Regions from separate parts of the Ureibacillus sp. FSL K6-0165 genome, predicted to be linked through region 2. Evidence: riboswitches for the same ligand, from Rfam matches in the RefSeq annotation. Region 2 holds a riboswitch; the other holds the start of a gene.

Evidence for each region. A riboswitch is a leader RNA that binds a small molecule or an ion and turns the genes downstream of it on or off. The one in region 2 is predicted to bind FMN.
Region 1: linked by a shared signal. The riboswitch ahead of NST00_RS12380 (ECF transporter S component) and the one ahead of ribE (riboflavin synthase) in region 2 are both predicted to bind FMN.

What each region holds. Positions count from the first base shown of each region.
Region 1 covers NZ_JBBOQS010000001.1:2,506,727-2,511,817, forward strand. The annotation lists gene NST00_RS12370 (TlpA disulfide reductase family protein) at 1-99, opposite strand, end outside; gene NST00_RS12375 (sodium-dependent transporter) at 149-1,495, opposite strand; gene NST00_RS12380 (ECF transporter S component) at 1,705-2,286, opposite strand; FMN riboswitch at 2,515-2,649, opposite strand; partial or broken gene NST00_RS12385 (response regulator) at 2,735-2,959, opposite strand; gene NST00_RS12390 (ABC transporter permease) at 2,977-3,531, shown strand; gene NST00_RS12395 (hypothetical protein) at 3,783-4,991, opposite strand; gene NST00_RS12400 (RNA polymerase sigma factor SigX) at 4,981-5,091, opposite strand, start outside.
Region 2 covers NZ_JBBOQS010000001.1:1,238,805-1,243,895, forward strand. The annotation lists gene NST00_RS06065 (hypothetical protein) at 211-354, shown strand; gene rlmD (23S rRNA (uracil(1939)-C(5))-methyltransferase RlmD) at 1,197-2,570, opposite strand; FMN riboswitch at 2,726-2,860, shown strand; gene ribE (riboflavin synthase) at 3,085-3,729, shown strand; gene NST00_RS06080 (bifunctional 3,4-dihydroxy-2-butanone-4-phosphate synthase/GTP cyclohydrolase II) at 3,744-4,931, shown strand; gene ribH (6,7-dimethyl-8-ribityllumazine synthase) at 4,976-5,091, shown strand, end outside.

The DNA.
Region 1 (5,091 bases), 1.3 Mb from region 2:
TAGGCCTTTTTCATTCTTTATAAATTTCGAATAAATCGTCCAAGTGAATGCACAGAGAATAAGCAAGAGAAAGAAAATGGATACTTTCGATTTTTCCATAACACCTTCCTTATAACGGTTGTCATTTTACTATATGTATGCTGCTGTTTCAAAATCCAAACAGTCTTGCCAGGCATACAATTATAATCACAACCGGAACAACAAACGTCATCAATGCTCTATAAACGTGATAATACCCTTCCCCCATTTGGCTTCCTTGCAATAATTCCTTTTTTGCTAATTGTTTATCCATCACAAATACAATAAATATTGCAATTAATATATTTCCTAAAGGTAAAAGCACGTTGGAAACAAGATAATCCGTGGCATCAAAAATACTTTTATTAAAAATTGACACATTACTTAATACGTTGAAAGATAATGCAGATGGAATGGAAACAATAAAAACGATGATTCCTAAAATGACAGTTAATTTCGTGCGGCGAATATGTAATTTCTCAATTAACGCAGCAACGATAATCTCATACATGCTAAAAGATGAAGTGAGCGTTGCAAATAAAAATAATATCAAAAACATCGCCAAAAATACTTCACCGAAAGCCATTTGACTAAAAGCAGCAGGTAAAACCATAAACAATAATCCCGGTCCTTCAGTTGGCTCCATTCCAAATGTAAAGACAACTGGGAAAATTGCTAGTCCAGCAAGAAATGAAACCAAAATGGTTAACACAACAACCCATGTTGCCGATTGAGGTATGCTAACTTCCTTTTTTAAATAGGAACTATAAGTTACAAGGCACGAAAATCCTACCGCCAGTGCAAAAAAGGACTGTCCAAGAGCAAACAATAACGATTCCCCAGTAATATTTGAAAAATCTGGCCATAGGAAAAATTTTACCCCTTCCACTGCTCCATCTAAAGTTAAGCCGCGTACTACTAAAATAATAAATAGAATGAATAATAACGGCATCATAACTTTATTAGCTTTTTCAATTCCGTTTTGCACTCCTAATGCAATGACTAATACATTTGCTAAAGTAAATAGTGCAAGACCTAACAACGTAATCCATGGTGTCCCTATAACATAATTAAAAAAATCTCCTGGATTGGCATTCGGCTCAATGACTCCTCCAACCAATGAAACGCCACTGTATATAAATATCCATCCACCTACAACGCTGTAAAAGGATAGCATAATAAAGCAACCGATAACTCCTAACTTCCCAATCCAAGACCAGCGAAGATTATGGGGGGCTAATAATTTATATGCTGTTACTGCTTCTTTTTGAGTGCTACGACCAATAATATATTCCGATAATAGCATTGGCAATCCTATGAGAAGGGTGAAAATAACAACGATTAAGAAAAAAGCTCCCCCTCCGCTTTGACCTGTCACATAAGGCATTTTCCAAATAGCGCCGAGTCCAATGGCTGCCCCTGCCGAAGCTAATATAAATCCAATTTTACTCGTCCATTGCCCTTTATTTTGATCCATTGTAAAATTCCTTCCTTTATGACTTTAAACTAATAAACATGATGATTACATCATATCAATTTTTTAAAACAATATAAACTTTCTATAATATTGATCGAACAGAAATATAATGTAAGTAATCATACAATTCCTTCAAAAAGGTATTCGTAATTTACTCAAAATAAAAGAGGTTTGCACAAAACAGCAAACCCCTAATAATCTATGTTCTATTATTGTTTTTGCAATAAATATTGTGCTCTTTGATTTTCAATCCAATTTCTCATCGTTCTAAATAACATCAATACTAACACCATCAACAAAATACCTTTAATAATATTAAATGGCAAAATTCCTAGAACGATAGTTTCTTTTACATCAAATGTACCCATTCCTAAGAAATATGTGTACATTGGCAGGAAAGCAACATAGTTTAATACGCTCATGCCAATTGACATCGTAAATGTTCCAGCTATCAGTCCAAAGATTAACCCTTTTACTGAATTAGTTCTTTTATATACATAGTAAACTGGCATGATAAACAAGATCCCTGTTGCAAAGTTTGCCATATGTCCCACTGGCACCCCAGTAGGAGCACCCATAAATAGCCAATTCAAGATATTTTTAATGAATTCAACTAAAATTCCTGCAACAGGTCCCATCGTAATTGCCGCAATCAATGCAGGAACATCACTAAAATCAATCTCTAAAAATACCGGAAAATACGGCAATGGAAAATTTAAAAACATTAAAATAAATGAAATACTCGATAGCATTGCGATTGTTACAAAAGAACGCAATTTCATTTTGTTCATTAGCACTCTCTCCTCTTTGCTGATTCAACTCGCAAGAAGAAAGGCACATAGTCGACTTCGTTAAAAATTAAAATCCCTTATGCCAAACTAGCATAAGGGAGAAAACGGGTACACGAAAAGCTACACATGACAAAAAGAGAATAGGAAAATAGCGCGTTGGATTAATACAAAAATTTCCAACACAATAATTGCCACGTGTCTAGGTTACATAACGAAAAACGACCGTACCTTCATCTTCTCCCATCCAGACTATACTGTCGGCTTTGGAATCTCACCAAATCCTGCTCAAAAAGAGCTCGCGGGCTTAAGAACAACCGTTCTAATACCGCCGGTCGGGAATCTCACCCTGCCCCGAAGATGAATCATTTAATTTAGTAATATTATAGGAGTATTCCGAGTATTTGTAAAGGAATTAATATGAAGTATTAAAACAATCATTCTTTATTATTATATAATCATCAGCTCCTAGTCCAAGCCCAAGCAAACGATCCTCATCTTCTCCTCTTGCCGTTAAAAAAATAACAGGTATATTCGAATATTGGCGAATGGTCGATAAGAGAGAAAAACCATCGCCATCTGGCAACATCACATCTAAAATTGCTAGATCAGGCTTAATCAATTGAATAATTTGCTTTGCTTCTTCACAGTTTGTTGCTTGATAAATACGCTGAAACTGCAAAATGGGAGTTAATGATATTAACAATTTCTTCATTAAACTGTGTTTTTTTGCCAATTTTATCGGCCATTTGCGTTTCTCGTATATGTGATATGGAACATAAAGGGGATACGTGGAAACTGTTACTTACCCTTTCGATGAATCAAAAACAGATGTATTTCGCAAAATTCTTTTGTTCTTCAATCCTTTTATTATTTGTAAGCATTTGTCAATTTTTATTCATTTGGGCATTTGGTATGTATAAAGGTCTTGAAAATGTACCTTACGAATTACTATTCATTTTTTTATTGGGTACATCATTGACTTGTTTTACCATCATTCCATTGCAGCAATGGGCATCGATGACATTAAAAAATCAAGCTTTTTCCTTAACACTTGGAATGAGTGGAGCATTTCTTGGTTTAACGAGCAACTTTATCTCATCTAAATTCCAAACATTCATTATTTGGAGCTATTACATGCTCTTGAGTCCTATAAAGCAATTGTACCTCGATGAACAAGTGCACTTTACCATTCAAAATACCAATACTTTGATACCCTTATTTGCTATATTAATCGTCTATGGATAAATGCGATAAAAGAAAAAATGCGAAAAGCAATATCCTTGTCTTTTCGCATACTTTCTCACATATCAAATATAAAAAAGGTTGGATAAAATCTTAAAAATGATTTTCGAACCGGGGACGCTTTGCCTCGAAAGCGTAGCGACAGAGGCACTCACCCCGGCACTCCAATCAATTTTTAAATATATAAAAATATATTATCCCGGCATTTCTAATACTTCTTCTCAATCAATTTCAAAATACCCAAATGGAAAACTTTATCTATTTTCTAATACAGTATATGGCAACTCATTCGGTCCAACTGGAATTGGCAACGGTTTTGTAAAATCGAAACCTTCCCATTCTGTTTGTACAATGTTTTCAAATTGTACCGATTTATTAAATCCAGCTGCTGTTAATAACATCGCTTCAATCATTTGCATCGCTTCCACTTGATTATACTCAAATAAATCTAAGCGATTTTTAAATGTAATTATTACTACATCATGATTGACAGATACGGAATAATCAACATTGGGTAAAATCACTGATTTGTAAATATCATTTGTACTTACCTTTAACGCTTCCATTGCTTCTTCTACTGTTGAATAAGTTTCTCTAAAATTCGGTGCTAAAAACTCCGATCCATCATTTTGCACATATTTAAAGTAACTATGTTGCTTTGATTTTTCAGTTAATAGGGTATATTCTTCCCCAATATTCTCTAAAATTACCGGTTCGCTGTTTTCATCAACAATTTCCATTTCACTGTAATCAGAGAAGGTATCTGTTAAAGTAGCATAATAAGTTGCCGAATCTTCATCATATGGATGATTATTCGGTAATTTATGAATAACCTTTCCTTCACTTTCTGTTATTTCACCCACATATGGATGATATTCATTAAACCCTAGTAACTTTTCATTTAACTGCGGAGCATATTCATTGTATAACTCCACCTGTGTTGGATTGTCTTTCCCAAAATCTTCTACAATTTTTTCATTTGGGATTAAGATTGTTACTGGAATGCTTTCTGCTTCATCGCTTGCAAGACCAATCTTGAAAAGAGTGTTTCCTTCCAATTGTTCAGGATATACAGCAGTTTTAATATCAGCTTCCGATGTTGACATAGGTACAAAGTTTTCCTTTTCTTCCATGTCATTCGGAAGAGCAAAAGTTTCCATTTCCTGTTGATCTCCACTGGAATCATCTTGTTCACTATTTAATATTGCTTGTTCCTCCATTGAATTGTTCGTCAAAGATGGTATGAGAACAGCTGCTAATAACGCAGCACAAGCAGCAATCAACCATGGCATAATTTTCGTTTTCTTTTTAATAATTGGTGAATTTTTCGGAGGCTCTTCATCAAATACTCCATCTCTTTTTAATCGTTCAAATACTTCTTCTTTTGAACGGACATCATGAATTTTTGGAACATTTTTTAATAGCTCTTCAATTCGATCCTCATCCCAATGTTCATGATTCATTTTGACTCGCCTCCTTGTTTCGTGATAGTAATTCTCGCAATTGTTTAATTGCACGGTGTTGTGTTGTTTTGACTTTACCTTCTGTCCAATTTAAAATTGC
Region 2 (5,091 bases):
CCCCTCTACTAATCGAAATAACTATTTATATATATATGTAGCTTTAAATAATTCGGAACTTACGAACGAAAGGTGTAATAAATAAAAAAAGGAAAATGGTGATTGCAGCCCATCGAAATTTTCCTTATTGGGTAAGTAAAATTGCAATAGCTAATAAATGTAAAGCATAATGAGTGGAAGTTATCGAGGGAAAGTATAAGGAGAATTTTTATGGGGAAAGTGGAAGAAGAGCGATTAAGAATTTTAATCTGTTTAAATGCCAAAGCCAAAAATTTGCTCTTGCAGAGATGGGATAATAGTCAAATTCAAAGAAATAATAGCCAATTCGCCAGAGATAATAGTCAATCCAGATAAAATAATAGCCAAAGCCAAAAATTCGCATCATCAGAGATGGGATAATAGTCAAATCCAAAGAGATAATAGCCAACTCGTCCGAGATAATAGTCAACCTAGATAAAATAATAGTCAAATCCAAAGAGATAATAGCCAACTCGTCCGAGATAATAGTCAACCTAGATAAAATAATAGCCAAAGCCAAAAATTCGCATCAGCAGAGATGGGATAATAGTCAAAAGCAGTGAGATAATAGCCAATTCGCCAGAGATAATAGTCAATCCAGATAAAATAATAGCCAAAGCCAAAAATTCGCATCATCAGAGATGGGATAATAGTCAAATCCAAAGAGATAATAGCCAACTCGTCCGAGATAATAGTCAACCTAGATAAAATAATAGCCAAAGCCAAAAATTCGCATCAGCAGAGATGGGATAATAGTCAAAAGCAGTGAGATAATAGCCAACTCGTCCGAGATAATAGTCAACCCAAATAAAATAATAGCCAAAGCCAAAAATTCGCATCAGCAGAGATGGGATAATAGTCAAATCCAAAGAGATAATAGCCAACTCGTCCGAGATAATAGTCAACCTAGATAAAATAATAGCCAAAGCCAAAAATTCGCATCAGCAGAGATGGGATAATAGTCAACCTCAAAGAAATAATAGCCAACTCGTCCGAGATAATAGTCAATCCAAATAAAATAATAGCCAAATTTTTATGATCTACATATTTCTTTTTCTATGGGGGTCACATTAAACGCGCCGCTTCGTCGCAATTTATTTGTAACGAAAGTGTTAACGTCAGTTAAAAAAGGAGGTGGCTTAAAATTATTTTTCAGCCGTCCTCCCTTTTTCTAGCACTTATTTTTTTAAAGTTAATTTCGATACTATTTCAACCCGAGCTGTCTGAGGGAACATATCAACTGGTTGGATGTATTCAACGGTGTATAGCCTAGATAATTCTTTTAAATCCCTTGCGAAAGTGGATGGGTTGCAAGAAGTATAGACGAATCGTTTTGGTTTAATTTTTAATACGGTTTTAATAAAACTTGGTGCAAGACCAGTACGAGGTGGATCAACCGTTACAACGTCTGGTACAAATCCTTCTTTCGCCCATTTCTTAAGCCACTCTTCTGCTGGACCGTTATAGTATTTGGCATGAGTAAATCCGTGGTTTTGTGCATTTTTTTTAGCATCTTCAATGGACTCAGGAACGATATCCATTCCACGTACTTCTTTTGCATCTTTTGCAAGCCATAAACCGATAGTTCCGACACCACAATAGGCATCTACAACTGTTTCTTTGCCAGTTAACCCCGCGGCTTTTTTGATTTCATCATATAAAACAACGGTTTGTTTTGGATTGAGTTGGAAAAATGCGCGGGAAGATAAATCAAAAGCAAGTTCTCCTAATTTTTCGTGTATCGTCTCTTTGCCATCAAGTACAATGGTATCATCCCCAAAAATCAAGGAAGTTTTTGAAGGGTTGATATTTTGAGTGATGGAAACAATGCTTGAATCCAAATTTTTTATGCCTTGTATTAATTCCGCTTTTTTAGGAATTTCTTTTTTCGTCGTAACAAGGCAAACTTGTGTTTCTCCTGTTTGAATACCTGTACGAACGACAATGGTGCGAACAATTCCTTTTGATTTTCCATCATAGATTGGAATGTTCAGTTTTTGTAAAAGCTTTCGGATGCCGACAGTAATTTTTGTTGTTACAGGATGTTGTACGATGCAATCATTGATATTTAAGAGTTTATTCGTGCCTTCGACGAACAATCCGGCAGAAACATAGCTACCATTTTTTCGTACCTGGAAAGAGCTTTTATTTCGATAATGCCATGGATTGTCCATTCCAATAGTAATACGTATTTCTGCATTTTCAGCAATCTGTGGTACATATTTTTCTAAAGCTTGAATAACGATATCACGCTTTTCTTTTAATTGTCCTTCGTATGATAAGTGTTGTAATTGGCATCCCCCACATTGCTCATAAATTTTGCATGGAGGGGTTATGCGATTTTTTGAAGTTTCTCTAATTCGCACAATTTCCGCCTCGGCAAAATTTTTATGGATTTTTGAAACTTTTGCTGTGACGACTTCACCAGGAAGTGCTCCTTTTACGAATACAACATTCCGCTTGAAAAAGCCGACACCTTCACCATTGATTCCAAGTCGTTTAATTGTTAATGGAAATTTTTGACCGATTTCGATTTGCACTTTTTCAGACATCATTTCACGTCCTTTATTCAATCTTCAAATATTATAGCAATCGAATAAGGATAGGTAAAATTGCATATGTATGATTAGTGCAAGATAATAAATCAAGTTGATTATGTGGATTTTCTCCGAAATAAGTGTTATTGTTATAGATAATTAAATATTTTTATATCCTTCGGGGTCGGGTGAAATTCCCAATCGGCGGTGATGAAGCAATGCTTCTAAGCCCGCGAGCTCTTTTGGAGCAGGATTTGGTGAGAATCCAAAGCCGACAGTGAAAGTCTGGATGGGAGAAGGATGGTTTGTAAAAAATACCCATTAATCGTTAGTTAATGGGCTAGTTTAGTATACCCTTTTTTACATTCTATCTCCCGCATATAAGCGGGAGTTTTTATTTAGGTATACGTGAAAAATTTGCCTGTACACAGGCTTTTTTGTCATGCCTAAAAATACATCATTCTCCCAACCCCGTTAAGTTTTCGCTTAATGGGGTTTTTGCTTTTATTAAAAAATGAGGGGGATTTACATGTTTACTGGCTTAATTGAAGACAAAGGAATTGTCACTGCTATTCAAAAAGACGAAAAAAGTATGAAAATCGTTATTCATTCTCCAAAAATTGTGTCAGATGCGTCTTTAGGAGACAGTATTGCTGTCAATGGCGTTTGTCTAACAGTTACTCATTTAACAAAAGATGAAATGACGGTAGATGTCATGCCGGAAACTGTAAAAGCCACAACGATTCATCAGTTAAAAAAAGGAGACTATGTCAATTTAGAAAGGGCAATGGCAGCTGGTGGACGTTTTGGTGGTCATATTGTGTCGGGTCATGTGGATGGAGTAGGAACGATTCGCAGCAAAAAGCCGGTATCCAATGCAGTGTATTACGAAATTGAGATGCCGAAAGAACTGTTAGAACAATGTATTCCTAAAGGATCCATTACGATTGACGGGACAAGTTTGACGATTTTTGGAGTTAGTGATACAAGCGTCACAATTTCTCTCATTCCTCATACGTATTCAGAAACGATTTTAGGAATGAAAGGGATTGGCGATCAAGTGAATATTGAGACGGATATGTTGGGAAAATACGTGTTACATCATTTAAAGAAAATCAATCAAAAAGAAGAATCAAAAATTACGTTAGAATTTTTAACTCAAAATGGATTTTAAGGATGGTGGTTTTAATGTTGAACACGATCGAGGAAGCAATTGAAGATTTGAAAAAGGGGAAAACCATCATCGTTGTGGATGATGAAAATCGGGAAAACGAAGGGGATTTAGTGGCTTTAGCAGAGCATGCAACACCAGAGACCATCAATTTTATGGCGACATACGGCCGAGGTTTAATTTGTACGCCCATCATAGAAGAATTGGCACAAAAATTGGATTTACATGCAATGGTTGCAAATAATACAGACAATCATCAAACAGCATTTACCGTTAGTATCGACCATATTAGCACGACAACAGGCATTAGTGCATATGAGCGTTCAACAACGATTTTAAAAATGATAGATGATGATGCGAAAAAAGAAGATTTTCGCAGACCAGGACATGTTTTTCCGCTTATCGCCAAGAAAAATGGAGTATTGGAAAGACAAGGGCATACAGAGGCTGCAGTTGATCTAGCTAGGATTGCAGGATCATTTCCTGCGGGTGTGATTTGCGAAATTATGGGGGATGACGGAAAAATGTCTCGCCTCGATGATTTATTGAAATTCGCAAAAGTACATGATTTAAAAATTATTTCAATTGAGGAATTAGTTCGTTATCGTTTCCGAAATGAAGTGGTTGTAAGTCGTGCAGCATCAGTAAATATGCCGACAACATTCGGAAATTTTCGAATGATTGGTTATGAAAATGATGTTGATGGATTGGAACATGTGGCATTAGTAAAAGGGGATATCCATGAAGGAGAAACACCGCTTGTACGAATTCATTCAGCTTGTTTAACGGGAGATGTTTTTCATTCAAAACGTTGCGATTGTGGTCCACAGTTAGAAAAGTCATTAGAGATGATAGAGAAGGAAGGAAAAGGCGTTCTATTATATATGCAACAAGAAGGACGCGGCATCGGATTAATTAATAAGCTCAAAGCATATGCATTACAGGAACAAGGTTTTGATACGGTTGAAGCCAATCTGAAACTTGGGTTTCCAGCAGAGTTGAGAGATTATGCATTAAGTGCACAAATGTTAAAAGACTTAGGCATTACAAAAATTCGATTAATGACGAACAATCCAGAAAAAATTGAAGGTATCGAGAAATATGGCATCCAAGTTGTGGAACGTGTGCCAATTAAAATCGAACCGAATAATGCTAATGCTTTTTATTTAAAAACAAAAAGAGAAAAAATGCATCATTTTATTTAAACAAAGATATTGTATTTACATTTTAGAAGAGGGAGTAGTTGGAAATGGGAAAAATATTTGAAGCAAATTTAGTTGGAACAGGGCTGAAAATTGGCATTGTAGTAGGAAGATTTAACGAATTTATTACAAGTAAATTGCTAGATGGCGCAATGGACGGATT